One region of the Blastomonas sp. AAP25 genome, then DNA from elsewhere that is predicted to be linked to it. Evidence: predicted binding sites of a transcription regulator. Region 1 holds the regulator's gene; each other region holds the start of a gene.

Region 1 (4,329 bases):
GGGCGAACTGCGTCCGCATCGTCGCACTGTTCTGGTTGGGGCCGCCATTGGCCTTTTCGATCAGTTCATAGGCCTGCCGAATCGGCGCCATGGCATCGTGCGGACGGTTGATCCGCATGAGGATCGCGCCGAGATTGGCGTAGAGGTTGGCCATCGCCGGGTGATCGGTGCCGAGGGCGCCGCCTGCTTGCGCGATGCCTTCCTGCGCGGTGACGATGGCGTCTTCGGTGCGCCCGGCGGAATAGAAATAGACGACCCGGTTGGCGCTCCAGATGGCGACGTCCTGCGGGACGGGATCCAGCGCGAGGCCAATGCGGATCGCCTCGGCGTTGCGCGCGAGCGCGTCATCGAGACGGCCATGTTCGAGATACGACGCTGCCAGGTTCGACAGCGTTACGGCATGGTCGCGAATGCCCTGGCTTGACGGATCGCTGGCATATTCGGCGGCGAGCTGTTCGTTGATCGCCAGCGCACCGGCATGATCGCCCTTGAAGTTGAGGATATAGGCGCGCAGGCTGAGCGCATTGCGCCAGTCCGCCTTGTATCCCTGCGCGCCCGCAAGCACGGGGATGATCCTGTCGACCTCGGCTTTGGCCGGATCCATCTCGCCCGAAGCAGCCAGCGCCTGGGCGACGTACAGCGCGCGTGCGGCGATCTCGGGATGGCCGGCAGGATAGAGCCGCCGTGCCTCGGCGAGGGTCTGGTCGGCGATCTTGCGATAACCCTCGACATCGCTGTTGGCATCGGCGGCCTCGAACTGCGTGATCAGGGCGTCCAGCCTCGTGCGATCGGGTGCGGCATGGGCTGGTGCCCCCAGAAACAGACCGATACCGCTCGCCAGTGCCACTGCAGCTTTGATCATAGGGGCCCCCCGGTTCTCGATCGCAGACTCGGGCAGCTTGAACAGCCGTCTTCCAAATGAAAAGCGATTTCTTGCACCTGGGACTGTAGCGAAAACGGGACAGCCCGGTGCTGGCCCGGTCAACCTCCAAGGTGGCGCGGGTGCCGTGCAGTGCTCAGCGAGGCCGGCATCCCGCCGATCCGTGCCATGCGGCATCGGATCGGCGAGGCTGGTCAGTGATAGCGGCGAAGCAGGCCTGCAAGCTTGCCCTGCACCTGCACTTCGTGCGGCGCATAATATTGCGGATCATAGGAGGCATTGGCCGGATCGAGCCGGATGCGGCCGTTTTCGCGGCGCAGATATTTGAGCGTTGCTTCTTCGCCGCGGACCAGCGCCACCACGATCTCGCCATCGCGCGCCGATTCCGTGCGCAGGATCAGCGCGAAATCGCCATCGAGAATCCCTGCCTCGATCATCGAATCGCCCGACACCTCGAGCGCATAATGCTCGCCGCTGCCCAGCAGCGCGGCGGGCACGGGAAGGATTTCGGTGCCCTCGAATGCTTCGATCGGTGCGCCCGCAGCGATCCGGCCATGCAGAGGAATTTCCAGCACATTGTTGTTGGCAGCGACCGGCGGCTGCGCCTTGCGCACCGCATCCATGCTGACGATGTTGCTCTTGGCCGCATCGGTCTTGGCAGCGGCGGCCGCGGCCAGTTCCTTGGCGCGCGGCTTGACGCTCGCTTCGGGCAGCTTGAGGATTTCGAGCGCGCGCGCACGGTTGGGCAGACGGCGGATGAAACCGCGTTCCTCCAGCGCACTGACCAGCCGGTGGACACCCGACTTCGACTTGAGATCCAGCGCTTCCTTCATCTCCTCGAACGAGGGGGAAATGCCGTCTTCCTCCAGCCGTACCTGGATGAAGCGGATCAGATCGTGTTGTTTGCGGGTCAGCATGCTGAATGTTCCTTTCTGCGCCGGTGGGTCGGCGGCCGAACGAATACGGAACAATTACGAAACAAAGCCGGTCAGGTCAAGACCTTGTGTTACGCCCCGGAGCGAAGCGCAATATAGTCGAGCAGGTCGCCGGGCGCGGCTTCAGGCTGGTGCACGGCGCGAACGACCAGCGCATCGGCGGCATGCAAGGAGGACAGCGCGCCGCTGTCCTGGCTCGATACCGGGAACAGCCGCCCGCCATCGATCTGCGCGCGCATGAAGTCCTGGCGGGTGCCATTTGCGGGGAAGGTGGTGCCGGCCCTGGCTTGCGAGATATCAGGCAGAACGTGCTGATATCCGGCGAAGGTCCTGACCAGCGGAAGCAGCAGCAGCAGCGCGGTGACATAGGACGACACCGGATTGCCCGGCAGGCCCAGCACGATGGCATCGCCCATCCGCCCGACCATCACCGGCTTGCCCGGGCGCATCGCGATCCGCCAGAAATCGAGCGTTCCGCCGCTCTGGAGCAGTGCGGGCTGGATGAGGTCGTGGTCGCCTACCGAGGCGCCGCCGGTGGTGACGATGATATCGGCGTCGCGGTGGTCGGCGAGCGCCGCTGCGATGATATCGAGCCGGTCGGGCAGCAGCGGCGGCATGGTGATGTCCACCGGAAGCCCCTGCAGCATGGCCGAGAGCATGATGCCGTTGCTGGCCGGGATGTGCGCGGGGCTGGGCAGCGGAGTGCCGGGCGCGACCAGCTCGTCGCCGGTGCTCAGGATCGTCACACGCACCGGCGCGTGAACGCTGAGCGTGCCGTGCCCAGCCATCGCAGCCAGCGCGATCAGCCGAGCGTCTACCCGCGGGCCCGCCGCAGCGAGCAGCGCACCTTCGGCAAAATCATGCCCCGCGCGGCGAATGTGTGCACCGGGTCGCGCGGGTCCGTCGCCGGTCAGGATCAGCGTGGCGCCATCGATGCCAGTGTCTTCCTGCACCACCACCGCATCGGCATCGGCAGGGACGATCGCGCCGGTGGAGATGCGTATCGCTTCGCCTGCGCCCATCGCGCCATCGAAAGGCCGCCCGGCGGCGCTTTCGCCGATGACCGTCCATGGGCCGGGCAGGTCGACGGCGCGCACGGCATAGCCATCCATCGCGGACAGGTCGGCTGCCGGCTGGCTGCGCCAGGCAACCAGTGGTTCGGCGAGGATATGGCCGTTCGCCTCGAGCAATCCGACCGAGTTGGCAGGCTTTGTGGTGGCGAGCGCGAGCAGCCGCTTCTGTGCCTCGGCCAGCGCGATCAGGCCGCCCGCCATCAGGGCGCGATCCAGTCGCCCGATTTGCCGCCGCTCTTGGCGAGCAGACGGACGGGGCCGATAACCATGCCCTTGTCCAGCGCCTTGGCCATGTCGTAGATGGTGAGCAGCGCGATGCCGGCGGCAGTCAACGCCTCCATCTCCACCCCGGTCTTGCCCGAAGTGCGCACGCGGGTTTCCACGCGGACGCCGGCGCCCGTATATTCGAACTCTACCGACACGCTGCTGATCGGCAGCGGGTGGCACAGCGGAATCAGGCTGCTGGTCTGCTTGGCCGCCATGATGCCAGCGATGCGCGCGGTGCCCAGCACGTCGCCCTTCTTGATGTCGCCCGCGCGGATCGCGGCGATCACCTCGGGCGCCATGCTGATGATGCCTTCGGCCACCGCCTCGCGCACGGTGTCGGCCTTGGCGGAGACGTCCACCATGTGCGCCGCTCCGCTGGCGTCGAGATGGGTGAGGTCGGCCATCAGTCCGCCGATCCGGTGAGCAGCAGCCGCGTTGCGCGGGTGATATCGTCCTGCCGCATCAGCGATTCCCCGACCAGAAAGCTGCGCACGCCATGCTGGCTCAGCCGCACGCAATCCTCGTGCGTGTAGATGCCGCTTTCCGATACGGGGATGTAACCTTCGGGGATCAGCTTCACCAGCCGCTCGGTGTTGGCGATATCGGTCTCGAAGCTGCGCAGGTCGCGGTTGTTGACCCCGATGAGCGGCGAGCGCAGCCTGAGGGCGCGTTCCAGCTCGTTCTCGTCGTGCACCTCGACCAGCACGTCCATGCCAAGGTCGAGCGCGGCGGTCTCGATATCCGCCATCGTCGCGTCGTCCAATGCGGCAACGATGATCAGCACCGCATCAGCGCCCAGCGCGCGGCTTTCGGCGACCTGCCAGACATCGACCATGAAGTCCTTGCGCAGGCAGGGCAGGTCGCAGGCGGCACGCGCGGCGAGCAGGAAATCGTCATGCCCTTCGAAATACGGCACATCGGTGAGCACCGACAGGCAGGCAGCGCCGCCCGCCTGATAGGCCGCGGCATGCGCTGCCGGGTCGAAATCGGCGCGGATCAGGCCCTTGGATGGGCTGGCACGCTTGATCTCGGCGATCAGGCCGAAACCGTCTTGCGACTTTTCCACCAGTGCCCTGGCAAAGCCACGCGGCGCTGTCGCGTCGGCCGCGCGGCGCTCCATCTCGGCCAGCGAGGCAAGGCCCTTGCGGCGTTCGACCTCGATTCGCTTGACCGA
Region 2 (4,329 bases), on a different contig from region 1:
GCAGCCGAAATCCGCTATTTTGAAACGTCGTCAGCCGTTCGCCTCCTGGGCGAGCGGCTGATTGGCGCTTGCCTGCCGCGCGCCGAATGGACGCATGAGGCGCATGTCGCCGCCTGCCTGTGGCTGATCACCGAGCGCCCCGATCTGGATGCGGCGCACGAACTGCCCGGCATCATCCGGCGGCACAACGAAAGCGTCGGGACGCCAAACACCGATGCGCAGGGGTTCCACGCCACGATCACGCATTGCTATGCGGTCGGGGTCGCCGCGTTCGTGCGACGCATCCATCCTGCGCTTGCGCTGGTCGACAAGGTCAACGCGCTGCTCGACGCGCCCGAAGGCGCGCGCGACTGGCCGCTGCGTTTCTATTCGCGCGAGCGGCTGTTTTCGGTTGAGGCCCGGCGTGCGGTGATTTTACCAGATGTCGCCTGCCTGCCGGGGTGATTGGCGTGGCGAGCGCGCCGTCGCCATGTTAACTTGTTCCCCGTTCGCCGGAAGAGCCCGGCTGGAGATGGGAGCATGCATCGATGGATTTCCTCAACAACATCGTCGGCCAGCTGGGCGGCGTCGACAAAATTGCCGGCCTCGCCAAGCAGGTAGGCCTCAGCGAAGAGCAGGTGCAGTCAGCCATGGCCGCGCTCGGCAAGGCTGCGCCCCAGCCCGGGGACACCGTCGCATCGGCTGCTGAGTCGACCGGCCTGCCGATGGACAAGCTCAATGACCTGCTCGCGCAGGTCGGCGGCGAGGATGCGCTTAAAAAAATCACCGGCTTTCTCGATCGCGACGGCGACGGCAACACGATGAACGACATCATGGGCTTCGCGAAGAAGTTCACGGGGCAGTGACCTTCCAGATCCTCCCCGAATTTGTCTCGGGGAGGATTTTGGTACCGCACACTTCCGCCACGTTACCACTCCCGGTTACCCCGGGCTTGCCCCGAAGCCGGGGGCGGGTGCCTGCAAGATTTCGCTCTGGGTCCCGGATCAGGTCCGGGACGACGGTAACGGCGGGCGGTTGCGCGTCTACTCAGCGGCCAGCTGGGGCGCGTCCTTCACCTCTGCATCCGCCTCGATCAGCGCAGCATCGCCATAGCGCGGGAGCGCTTCGATCTCGTCGATCGTTTCCAGCTCGCGCTTGCCGGTCTCGATGTTGAGCGCGGCGAACTTGCGGCCAGTGGACAGCACATTGCGCTCGAAGCTGCCGACGAACTTGTTGTAGTGCCCAACGGCGCTCGACAGGCCTGATCCGACGCGCTTCAAATGCTCGGCGGAGACCGCGAGGCGATCGTACATTTCCTTGCCCAGTTCGGCGATCTCACGCGCATTGGCCGCGAGCGCCTCCTGCTGCCAGACGCTCGCCACCGTCCGCGCAATGGCAACAAGATTGGTCGGCGTCGCGATCAACACCTTCTTGCCGAACGCAAAATCCCAGAGCGTGGAGTCATGCTCCATCGCGGCCGACAGGAAATGCTCGCCCGGAACAAACATGATTACATAATCGGGCGCGTCACCGAACTGGGTTTGATAGGCTTTGCCGCCAAGCGCATTGACGTGATTCTTCATCGACTGGAAATGCCGCGCCATTGCGGTGGACTTGACCAGATCGTCTTCCGCCTCGAACGCGTCTTGGTAATCGTTGAGCGAAACCTTGGCATCGACAATGAGCGTGCGTCCACCCGGAATGCGTATCACCGCATCGGGACGCAGCCGCCCGTCCTCGGATTCGACGCTGACTTCCATCATGAAGTCGGTGTGTTGCGACAGCCCGCAGCTTTCGAGAACGTTCTTGAGCTGCTGTTCGCCCCAGCGACCGCGCGCCTTGGGAGCGTTGCGAAGTGAATTGACCAACCGTGCGGTCTCGTCACGGACCTGCTGCTGGCCAGCACGCATCTGATCCATCAAGCCCTTAAGGTCGCCATAAGCCTCACTGCGGGTCGCCTCGATCTTCTGCACCTGCTCCTCATAGGTCTTGAGCCGTTCGCCGACCGGCGCCAGCAGCGTGCGGATCTTTTCCTCGTTCTTCTCTTCGGACTGCGCAAAGCGTTCGTTCGCGCGGCGCAGGAATGCCTCCTGCGCTTCTCCCAGCAGCTTGTTGCCGACTTCGCCGAACTGCTGCGAGAGCTGTTCGCGCGCTTCGACCAGCATCCGCACCTGCTTTTCATGGTTGGCGGCATCGGCCTTCATCGTGGCAAGCTCGCGCGCGGCGGCGGCGTGGTCGGCACGCAGGGTGTCAAGCTTTGCTGCCAGCTCGTCGGCCTGGCGTGCACGCTCGGCAGCGGCGGCGAGCTGGCCCGAAAGCGCGGCATGGTCGGTGCGCACGGCTTCCAGCCGCAGCGACAGGTCGTCGGCCAGCTTCGCCCGCTCGCTCGCGCCTGCCAGATCGCGGATCGCGGCGTTGAACCGCTCCTGCAGCTCCTTGAGCGCGCCTTGCGCCTCCTCGCGCTCGGCGCGCGCATCGGCGAGTGGCCTGCCGCCCAGCCACCAGCCAATGGCGAGCCCGATGATCAGGGCGACAACGATAAGGACGGCGACCACGGGGTCCATGCTGGTACTTTCCGATCGGGGTATGGAGAACGAAAAGCGAACCTAAAGCGCAGGGGAAGGCTTGGCAATGGGGCAAAGCCATCGCTCTGGGGACAACTGCCGCCGCCTTCGCGGGGGAAGCAACTGGGTAGTATACCCGTCATTCCCGCGAATGCGGGAATCCCGCTTTGGCGTAACGTACGCGCAGAAGCGGGACCCCCGCATACGCGAGGGTGACGATCTGATCTAAGCTGTCAAAACGTTGGCGATCAAGCAGCCTTGCGCAGCTTCTCGAGCTTTTTCAGCACCATCTGGCGCTTGAGGCGCGAGAGGTGATCGATGAAGAGGATGCCTTCGAGATGGTCCATCTCGTGCTGCAGGCAGGTCGCCATCAGCCCGTCCATCGCCTCTTCATGCACCTTGCCGTCCAGATCCTGCCAGCGGGCGCGGATCGTCGAGGGACGCTCGACCTCGGCATACTGATCGGGGACCGACAGGCAGCCCTCGTTGTACAGCGTGTGCTCGTCCGAGGGATCGAGGATTTCGGGGTTGATGAACACCCGCGGGGTCTTGACCAGCTCGCCGTCTTCGCCCTCGTGCTGCAGATCGATCACCAGCACGCGCTTGGGCACGCCGACCTGGATTGCGGCCAGCCCGATGCCGGGCGCGTCGTACATCGTCTCGAACATGTCGGCGACGAGCGTGCGCAGGTCTTCGTCGAACGTCTCGACGGGTGTGGACACGGTCTTCAACCGCGGATCGGGCACTTCAAGAATAGGGAGGATAGCCATGCCGCCCAGATATGACTGCAAGGCTGCCTGGTCAAGCCATGGGCAGAAGGAGAGACGCGGTCAGCCGCGCCCGAAGCTGCGCTGCGCGCCCATTGCGGCGCCCGCGACAGGCGTGCGGCGGCCGAAGCTGCGGCGTTCGACCAGCGGGTTGGCCTCCTTTTCAAGCGACGCCAGCGACAGGCGGAACACATCGCGCAGCCCTACGATATCCTCGAGCAGCTCGTCGGGTTCCTGCTGGGTTTCGACACAGTGGCGCGCGGTCATCTCGATCTTCTCGGCCAGCATCGCCAGCTGCTCGGCGCCAAACTGCCATGATTCGCCCTTGAGCGTGTGCGCAGGCAGCACCAGCCTGGCAGCGCTCTTGTCGCGCATCGCGGCCTCGATCGCGTCGACGGACTTTGTGCCGTCTTCGCGGAAATAGCCCAGAATGCGCACGAAATCGGTTCCCAGCGTGGCACGCGCCTCCGCAAAGGTCGACCAGTTGATCAACGGCGCCTCTAGATAGGACATGATGCAATCTCCCGTCGTGCCCCAAAGCACTCCGAGAGTAAATTACCCCGACAATGGTAAACGAAGTCTTGCAACGTCCCAATAACCGCGCGCGGATGCCCGCAATATTTGCACAATAGGCCGCTTGCCCGCAGTCAGTCCTTGGCGAACGGGTTCTTGGGCGCGCGATAGGTCAGCCGCACCGGAACCGCGCCAAAGTCCAGGTCACGCCGCAGGCTGTTGATCAGATAGCGCGAATAGCTCTCGGGCAGCTCCTCCACCCGGGTGCCAAAGATGATGAAACCGGGCGGGCGGACCTTGGCCTGCGTCATGTAGCGCAGCTTGATCCGCTTGCCGCCGGGCGCGGGCGGCGGGTTGGTTTCGATCGCCATTTCGAACCAGCGGTTGAGCTTGCCGGTGGAGACGCGGCGCGACCACGCGGTGCGCGTTTCGAACGCGACCTTGATCAGCGTGTCGATGCCCTTGCCGGTGATTCCCGAGATGGTGAGCACGGGCACGCCCTTGAG
Region 3 (4,329 bases), on a different contig from region 1:
CCGCCGACGATTACAGCGCGATTCTGGTCGAGGACAGCGGGGTGGGCATCCCGCCCGATGTCCAGGCGCGGATCTTCGAGCCGTTCTTCACCACCAAGGATGTCGGCAAGGGCACAGGCCTTGGGCTCTCCACCGTCTATGGAATCGTCAAGCAGTCTGGCGGCTACATCTTCGTCGATTCGGAAACGGGCAAGGGGACGACCTTCTCGATCTACTTCCCCGTCTATCGCGGTGGCGCGGTCGAACAGCGCAGCCGCAAGCCGGTCAAGGTCAGCGCGGGCCAATGGGGCAATGCCCGGCTGCTGCTGGTCGAGGATGAGGACATGGTTCGCGCCGTCGCAGAGCGTGCGCTGACCCGTCAGGGCTTCACCGTCGTCACTGCCACCGATGGCGAGGACGGGTTGGAGCGGCTCACCGACAGCGGCCCGTTCGATCTGGTGGTCAGCGATGTCGTGATGCCCAATCTTGATGGCCCCGGCATGGCGATGGAGATGCGCAAGCGCATGCCCGGCCTGCCGATCCTGTTCATGTCGGGCTATGCCGAGGAGACGCTGCGCCAGAGCATCTCGATTGACCAGGTCCATTTCCTTCCCAAACCGTTTTCGGTTGCGCAAATCGTCGATGCCGTCCACGGCGCGCTCGCGGCCGCGGCCACACCGACAGACTGAAAGAACGCCCCCAACCGTGCCTGAACCCCGGACATTCCTGATCGCCGAAGACGAGGCGATGATAGCCATGCTGCTCGAGGACTTTCTCGACCTTCTGGGACACAAGGTGGCGCATATCGTCGCCAGCCTGTCCGATGGGCTCGATGCCATCGCCAGCGGCGGGTTCGACGCCGCGATCCTCGACGTCAATCTGGCGCAGGACAAGTGCTGGCCGCTAGCCGATGCGCTGGAAGCTGCAGGCATCCCCTATATCTTTGCCACCGGCGGCGGCGATACCATCCCGCCGCTGCATGCCGACGCGCCGACGCTCGCCAAGCCCTACTCCACCGCCTCGCTCGAAGCAGCGCTGGACCGACTGGGATAAATTCGTTCCGGTCTTGCTTTTCTGATGATGTTCCCTACTTGTTCCAGGAGAACAAATCATATACATCACTGAGTCGTTGCACCCGATGGCGGGAGCAACTAGGCAAGGGAGGCGTGGCAATGGCCGGGCAACTGAAACTCATCCAGACCGAAAAAGAGGCGAAATCCATGGACAGGCAAAAGGCGCTCGATGCAGCGCTGGCACAGATCGACCGGGCCTTCGGCAAGGGATCGGCGATGCGGCTGGGCTCCAAGGAGGCGATGCAGGTCGAGGCGATTTCGACCGGATCGCTGGGCCTGGATATCGCGCTGGGCGTTGGCGGACTGCCACGTGGCCGCGTGATCGAGATTTACGGGCCGGAAAGCTCGGGGAAAACCACGCTGGCGCTGCACGTGATCGCAGAAGCGCAGCGCACCGGCGGTACGGCCGCGTTCGTCGATGCCGAACACGCGCTTGATCCCGTCTATGCCAAGAAGCTGGGCGTCAACATCGACGAACTGATCGTTTCGCAGCCCGATACCGGAGAGCAGGCGCTCGAGATCGTCGACACGCTGGTGCGTTCGAACGCGATCGATGTGCTGGTGGTCGATTCGGTCGCGGCGCTGGTGCCGCGTGCGGAAATCGAGGGCGAGATGGGCGACAGCCATGTCGGCCTGCAGGCGCGTCTGATGAGCCAGTCGCTGCGCAAGCTGACCGGATCGATCAGCCGCTCGCGCTGCATGGTGATCTTCATCAACCAGCTGCGCATGAAGATCGGCGTGATGTACGGCAACCCGGAAACCACCACCGGCGGCAATGCGCTCAAGTTCTACGCCTCGGTGCGTCTCGACATCCGCCGCACCGGCCAGATCAAGGACCGCGACGATATCGTCGGCAACACCACCCGTGTGAAGGTGGTCAAGAACAAGGTCGCGCCGCCGTTCAAGCAGGTCGAGTTCGACATCATGTATGGCGAGGGCATCTCCAAGATCGGCGAAATCCTCGATCTGGGCGTCAAGGCCGGGATCGTCGAGAAGTCGGGCAGCTGGTTCAGCCATGATTCGGTGCGGATCGGGCAGGGGCGTGAAAACTCCAAGACGTTCCTCAAGGAACACCCCGAAATGACCGAGAAGATCGAGGCGCTGATCCGCGGCCACAAGGACAAGGTCGCCGAGGAAATGATGACGGGACCCGATGCCGAAGATGGCGAAGGCGACGATATGTGAGCCGCCGCGGCGGTCCTTCGAAGCGCTGATGGCGCCGAGAGGGGCTGCTGGCTGACGATGGTCATGAAACGGAAGAAGCACAGGCAAGGGCGGTGCGGCACACAGGCCGCGCCGCCCTTTCATTTTTGCGCACATAACGCTTCAATCTCGCTGCAACTCGTCTTATGTCGCAAGCCATGACATCGACAAACGACATAAGGCGTTCATTCCTCGACTATTTCGGGGGCAATGGCCACGATATCGTGCCTTCGGCACCGCTGGTTCCGCACAACGACCCGACGTTGATGTTCGTCAACGCCGGGATGGTGCCGTTCAAGAACGTCTTCACCGGGCTTGAACAGCGCGCCAACCCGCGCGCGACCTCGTCGCAGAAATGCGTCCGCGCCGGTGGCAAGCACAACGATCTCGACAATGTCGGCTACACCGCGCGGCATCACACCTTCTTCGAGATGCTGGGCAATTTCTCGTTCGGCGATTATTTCAAGGAAGAGGCGATCCACCACGCCTGGACCCTGGTCAACAAGACCTGGGGCCTCGCCGCCGACAAGCTCACCGTCACCGTCTATCACACCGATGACGAGGCGTTCGATCTGTGGCGCAAGATCGCAGGCCTCCCTGAAGACCGCATCATCCGCATCGCGACCTCGGACAATTTCTGGTCGATGGGCGATACCGGGCCGTGCGGTCCGTGCAGCGAAATCTTCTACGATCATGGCGATCACATCTTCGGCGGCCCTCCGGGCTCGCCGGACGAGGACGGCGACCGGTTCATCGAGATCTGGAATCTCGTGTTCATGCAGTATGAACAGCACGCCGATGGCAGCCGCACCAACCTGCCGCGCCCGTCGATCGACACCGGCATGGGCATCGAGCGGCTCGCTGCGGTGATGCAGGGCGTACACGACAATTACGACATCGACCTGTTCAAGGCGCTGATCGCGGCATCGGGCCAGGCCACCGGCACCCATACCACAGGCGAGAACCAGGCCAGCCACCGCGTGATCGCCGATCACCTGCGCGCCACCTCGTTCCTGATCGCCGATGGCGTGCTGCCTGCCAATGAAGGGCGTGGCTATGTGTTGCGCCGGATCATGCGTCGCGCGATGCGTCACGCGCACATTCTGGGCGCCGCCGATCCGCTGATGCACCGGCTGGTGCCGACCCTGGTCGCGGAAATGGGCCAGGCCTTCCCCGAGCTCGGTCGCGCACAGCCGCTGATCGAGGAAACGCTCGAGCGCGAGGAAACCCGTTTCCGCCAGACGCTCGACAAGGGCTTGAAGCTGCTTGACGAGGCCACCGCCGATCTCGGCGAGGGCGCAGTGCTGGCGGGTGAAACCGCGTTCAAGCTCTACGACACCTTCGGTTTCCCCTATGATCTTACCGAAGACGCGCTGCGTTCCAGAGGGCTTGGCGTCGATCGCGCCGGGTTCGACACCGCAATGGCCGCGCAAAAGGCTGCTGCGCGCGCCGCGTGGAAGGGCTCGGGCGAGGCGGCTTCGGCGGATATCTGGTACGACATCGCCGAACGCGAGGGCGGCACCGAGTTCACCGGTTATACCGCCACCGAAGGCGAGGCGCAGGTCGTCGCACTGCTGCGCGATGGCGCCGAGATCGTTTCGGCCAGCGAAGGCGACACCGTTACCATCCTGGTCAACCAGACGCCGTTCTATGGCGAAAGCGGCGGCCAGATGGGCGATGCCGGGCGGATCACTTCGCTTGGCGGTCTCAAGGCCGTGGTCGATGACACCTCAAAGCCGCTTGGCCGTCTGCACGCGCACCAGGCGCGGGTCGAGGCGGGCAGCATTGCCGTTGGCGATACCGTGCATCTGGTGGTCGATGTCGCACGGCGCGATGCGCTGCGCGCCAACCACAGCGCCACCCACCTGCTTCACGCTGCGCTTCGCAACCATCTGGGCGGGCACGTCACCCAGAAGGGATCGATGGTCGGTCCCGACCGTCTGCGCTTCGACTTTTCGCACACCAAGGCGCTCTCCGATGCGGAGATCGCCGCGGTCGAGGCCGAGGTCAACGCCGAGATCCGCGCCAACGAGGCTGTCACCACCCGGTTGATGACCCCCGACGATGCGGTCAA
Region 4 (4,329 bases), on a different contig from region 1:
ATCTGCAAGAACGGCATCGGGCAGGGCGCTGCCGGGCGGAAGCGCGGATGCAATGATGTCGATCAGCCGCTCGGCCCCGTGCAGCCGTCCCCACAGATAGTCGTTCTCACGATAGGCGCGGCTGAAGAAGGCGCCAAAGCTGTTGAACTGGATGCCCTTGAGCGTGGCATCCGCGCCGCCGTCGCGGATCGACTGGGCATCATCGGGGGAGATGCGATCGACCTTGATCGGGTCGTACTCGTTCTGCCCTTCGCCCTGCAGCAGCGGAAGCGTTGCGATATCGTAGAAGGGGAAGCCCAGATAGGCGAGCAGCATCGATCTGCGGCTGACCTTGGGGAGCATCGCCAGCGCGCTGGCGAGCTGCTCGTCGACGATCGCATCGGCAGCGCGCAGATCGCGGCGGTTGGCGAGTTCGGAAATCGCCAGCGCCGGGTTGTCGATCGCGGATGCGGCGATATCGGCAAATCCCTGGCCCAGCATGTCGGTCGTTTCGCGCTCGAGATAATGCGACAGGCAGGTGTACAGCGTGTCGTGCATCGCCACCACCGCCTCGGGCGGGGTGCGACCCGATTGCGCGATATCCTCGCCCAGCCGCCGCGCCAGAAAGCGCAAGCGGCGGATGCGGAAGCCCAGGTCCTGGGTGCGGAAGAAGATGATCGCCTCCTCGCTCGCACCGCCGCCCTTGCCCGAGAGGTGATCGAGCCCGCTGCGCCGAAGCTCCGCGCCGATCGCCTCGCGCAGCCGCTCGGCATAAAGCGCCTTGGGGCCCTGATAGGCGCGGCGCAGCGTGTCGACGATATCCTCGACGATCGAGGCAAGCTTGAGTTGGCCATAGGAGGCATATGCAAAGCCCGCCATGTGCGCGGCGCGGTCCTGCGCCTTGTTGCGCCAGTTGGTCAGCCGCCGCGGGGTGGGGCTGTCGAGGAACAGGGTATAGCCGAACAGCTTGCTCACCGTGGCCTCCACCTCGGTGCGCAGCGAATCGGTGATCATCCGCATCTGCAGCACGCGGCTGGTGCGTCGCTCTATCCCTTCCAGATTGTCGCGGATCGGCTGTTCGCGCGGGATATCGGATATTGCGCCGAAGATGGTCGAGAAGAAGCCGGGTAGCCTCTGGCCCATCGCATCGCGCTGGTGCGCCTGGTCCATGCCGCGAACGATATCGGGCTTGGGATCGATGTAGACGAAGCGCCGGTCGATCTCGCGGTGCGCGGGGCGGTTCCTCAGCGCGTCGATCGCCTGCGCAAATGGCGCGTTCGCGAGCACCGATCCGTCGATCAGCACCGCGCTCTCACCGTGTCCGTCCTCGTGATGCTGCGGGAAGACACGGCGCAGGAAGTTTTCGCGGCCCGGCCACAGCTTCTCGCGCCGCTTCAGCATCCGGTCCATTTCGGCGACGTTGAACGGCGGAAAGGCGCCCGGGAAGCTGGCCGTCGCACGCGCGGCGAAGACCAGTTCGGCAGGATCCGCCAGCGCGTCGTGGCGCCCGCGCAGATAACGAAAGCCGATTGACAGCCTGTGCTCGGTCTCGACCACCTCGGCAGGGCTGTTCAGTCGCAACCGCTCGAGATGTCCCTTGAAGTCGGTCACGGTGACGAACAGGTCGAGCGGCTGGCCGATCGGGATCAACCTTGGACCTGCCGGGGTCGCCGCCATCGCCTCGAACGCATCATACAGCAACGCCGAAAAGCCGGTGCCGCTGAACGGCGGCGCGAACCAGCGCGCACGCACCAGCCGCGACAGCTTGGTGCGCACCTCGCTTCGCGCCTCGGGTGCAACGCTGCGATCGAGCGCGCCGCCGGGTCTGCGCAACAGCAGCCACACCAGAGGTTGCGCCCAGAACTTGGTGAACCTCGACCAGGGCCGTGCATCGGGATCGAGCAACTGATCGATATCCGCGCATTCGAGCCACAGCCGGGTCAGCGGTTCGAGCGACTGGCCGCTGGTCAAAGCCTGCGCCAAAAACACGCCGTTGATCCCACCCGCGCTCGCCCCGGAGATGATGTCTGGAAGCAGCCTCAGCCGGATCTGCGCATGCGAAGCCATCGTCTCGAACAGATCGCGGTACACCCCCTGGCTGCCGCTGGCGGGGGGCTCGCCGGCATGGAAATTGCGGCTAGCGCGGGTGGCGCGCCAGATTTCCTTGGTGATGCCGTGCATGTACACCGCAAGGCTGATGCCGCCATAGCAGACCAGGGCAATGCGGAGTTCCTTCTGGCGCATAGGCTGGGACAGGGACCTTTCTGGGTGCGATGGCCGCACGCGGATATTCGTGCAAACGCTATCTATGTTACGGTCGATGGCAAGCGCAAAGCGGCAATTGCGTTCCAGTTTTGTTCAAGCTATGCCGCAGCCATGGCAAAGCCCCGCAAAACCTATGTCTGCCAGGCCTGTGGCAGCGTCGCCACCCGCTGGCAGGGCCAGTGCGCCGATTGCGGCGAATGGAACACGCTGGTCGAGCAATCGGCTCCAACCGCCTTTTCGGCACGCTACGATCTGCAGACCGGCGGACACCGCATCGCACTCTCGCGGCTCGACAGCGCGGTCGCCTTGCCACCGCGCATCCCCACCGGAATTGCCGAGTTTGACCGCGCGCTGGGTGGCGGGCTGGTGGCAGGCTCAGCGGTGCTGATGGGCGGCGACCCGGGTATCGGCAAATCGACTTTGCTGCTGCAAGCGTCTGCCAACATGGCCAAGGCGGGCAATCACATCGTCTATATCAGCGGCGAGGAGGCGGCCGATCAGGTCCGCCTGCGCGCGCTGCGGCTGGGCCTCGCCGATGCGCCGATCGACCTCGCCTCGGCGACATCGGTCCGCGATATCCTGACCACGCTGCGCGCGATGCCGACGCCGGTGATGCTGGTGATCGATTCGATCCAGACGATGCACTCTGACCTCATCGAGGGTGCGCCGGGAACCGTCAGCCAGGTACGCGCATCGGCGCAGGAGCTGATCCGTTTTGCCAAGGACACCGGCTGCGCGGTGATCCTGGTCGGCCACGTCACGAAGGACGGCAGCATCGCGGGCCCGCGCGTGCTCGAGCACATGGTCGATACCGTGATGAGCTTCGAGGGCGAACGCAGCCACCAGTACCGCATCCTGCGCTCGATCAAGAACCGCTTCGGCGCGACCGACGAGATCGGCGTGTTCGCGATGGAGGAGGAGGGACTGTCCGAGGTCGGCAACCCCTCCAGCCTGTTCCTGAGCGATCGCGATGCGCAGATGCCCGGCACATCGGTGTTCCCCGCGCTGGAAGGCACCCGGCCCGTGCTGGTCGAGATCCAGGCGCTGACCGTGCGGTTGTCGAGCGGTGCGACCCCTCGCCGCGCGGTCGTGGGATGGGATTCGGGCCGCCTCGCCATGGTGCTCGCGGTGCTGGAGGCGCGCTGCGGCCTCAGCTTCTCGACCGCGGAAGTCTATCTCAACATCGCCGGCGGCTATCGATTGTCCGATCCTGCCGCCGATCTCGCCGTGGCCGCTGCGCTGATCTCGGCCCTGTCGGAGCGTCCCATCGGTGCCGGCACGATCGTGTTCGGCGAGCTTTCGCTTTCGGGCGAACTGCGCCCGGTCGCGCATGCTGGCTTGCGTCTGCGCGAGGCGGCCAAGCTGGGCTTCGAAAAGGCGCTGGTGCCAGCCAGCGTGACGGCAAAGGGGGCAGGCGAAAGCAGCGGAATGCGGCTGACATCCTATGCCCGGCTGGCAAATCTCGTTGACCAACTGCTTGGGCGAAACTAGCGGTTCGCTTCATGACCGCATTCGATATCATCGTGCTGACGCTGCTCGCGGGCGGCGCGATTCTGGGTTTCAAGAACGGCTTTGTCCACGCGGCGGTCTCGCTGATCGCGTGGGTGGCGGGCATCTTCGCTTTGCGGCTGTTCCACGCGCCTGTGACCGCGATGCTCAAGGAACCGGTCGGCAACGACAGCGGCGCTGCGGCGCTGGCGCTGGTCGGGCTGTATCTGGGCGTCTATCTGCTGGGCAAGCTCATCGCACACGGCCTGCGCGCGCGCACCCGCAAATCGGTGCTGGGCCCGATCGACCGGGTGCTGGGCTTCGGTTTCGGCGCGCTCAAGGGGCTGATCCTGGCAACGCTCGCCTATCTGCTGATCACCATGGTTCACGACATCATCTGGCCCGGCGAAGGGCAGCCCGAATGGATCACCGAAAGCCGCACATTCCCGCTGCTCAACGCCAGCGGCACCGCGCTCGTCGACCTTTACGACTACCAGCAGTTGCTGGGCGATGAATAACCCGCACGGCCAGAGCCGTCGTGGCTAAGGCCCTCTACACGCCCGAAATCCTGGCGCTGGCGGTGTCGCTCGGCGACTG

Evidence for each region. Region 1 encodes LexA, which represses DNA repair genes until DNA is damaged. Its sites were predicted from a motif close to GTTCCNCNCTTGTTCT; they were not measured.
Region 2: the regulator LexA is predicted to act here: its motif matches at 2,570-2,585, upstream of rmuC (DNA recombination protein RmuC).
Region 3: the regulator LexA is predicted to act here: its motif matches at 1,062-1,077, upstream of recA (recombinase RecA).
Region 4: the regulator LexA is predicted to act here: its motif matches at 2,325-2,340, upstream of radA (DNA repair protein RadA).

Annotation. Positions count from the first base shown of each region.
Region 1 is NZ_LJHP01000001.1:277,424-281,752, reverse strand. Features, by position in the region: gene IP68_RS01365 (CHAT domain-containing protein) at 1-862, opposite strand, end outside; gene lexA (transcriptional repressor LexA) at 1,075-1,797, opposite strand; gene IP68_RS01355 (molybdopterin molybdotransferase MoeA) at 1,887-3,089, opposite strand; gene moaC (cyclic pyranopterin monophosphate synthase MoaC) at 3,089-3,559, opposite strand; gene trpC (indole-3-glycerol phosphate synthase TrpC) at 3,559-4,329, opposite strand, start outside.
Region 2 is NZ_LJHP01000008.1:263,624-267,952, forward strand. Features, by position in the region: gene IP68_RS09505 (hypothetical protein) at 1-444, shown strand, start outside; gene IP68_RS09510 (hypothetical protein) at 528-845, shown strand; gene rmuC (DNA recombination protein RmuC) at 1,023-2,543, opposite strand; gene def (peptide deformylase) at 2,792-3,313, opposite strand; gene IP68_RS09525 (Hpt domain-containing protein) at 3,374-3,823, opposite strand; gene der (ribosome biogenesis GTPase Der) at 3,958-4,329, opposite strand, start outside.
Region 3 is NZ_LJHP01000008.1:78,578-82,906, reverse strand. Features, by position in the region: gene IP68_RS08685 (PAS domain-containing sensor histidine kinase) at 1-668, shown strand, start outside; gene IP68_RS08680 (response regulator) at 685-1,032, shown strand; gene recA (recombinase RecA) at 1,152-2,237, shown strand; gene alaS (alanine--tRNA ligase) at 2,414-4,329, shown strand, end outside.
Region 4 is NZ_LJHP01000016.1:152,765-157,093, reverse strand. Features, by position in the region: gene IP68_RS12850 (patatin-like protein) at 1-2,223, opposite strand, end outside; gene radA (DNA repair protein RadA) at 2,356-3,735, shown strand; gene IP68_RS12840 (CvpA family protein) at 3,747-4,250, shown strand; gene IP68_RS12835 (iron-sulfur cluster assembly scaffold protein) at 4,271-4,329, shown strand, end outside.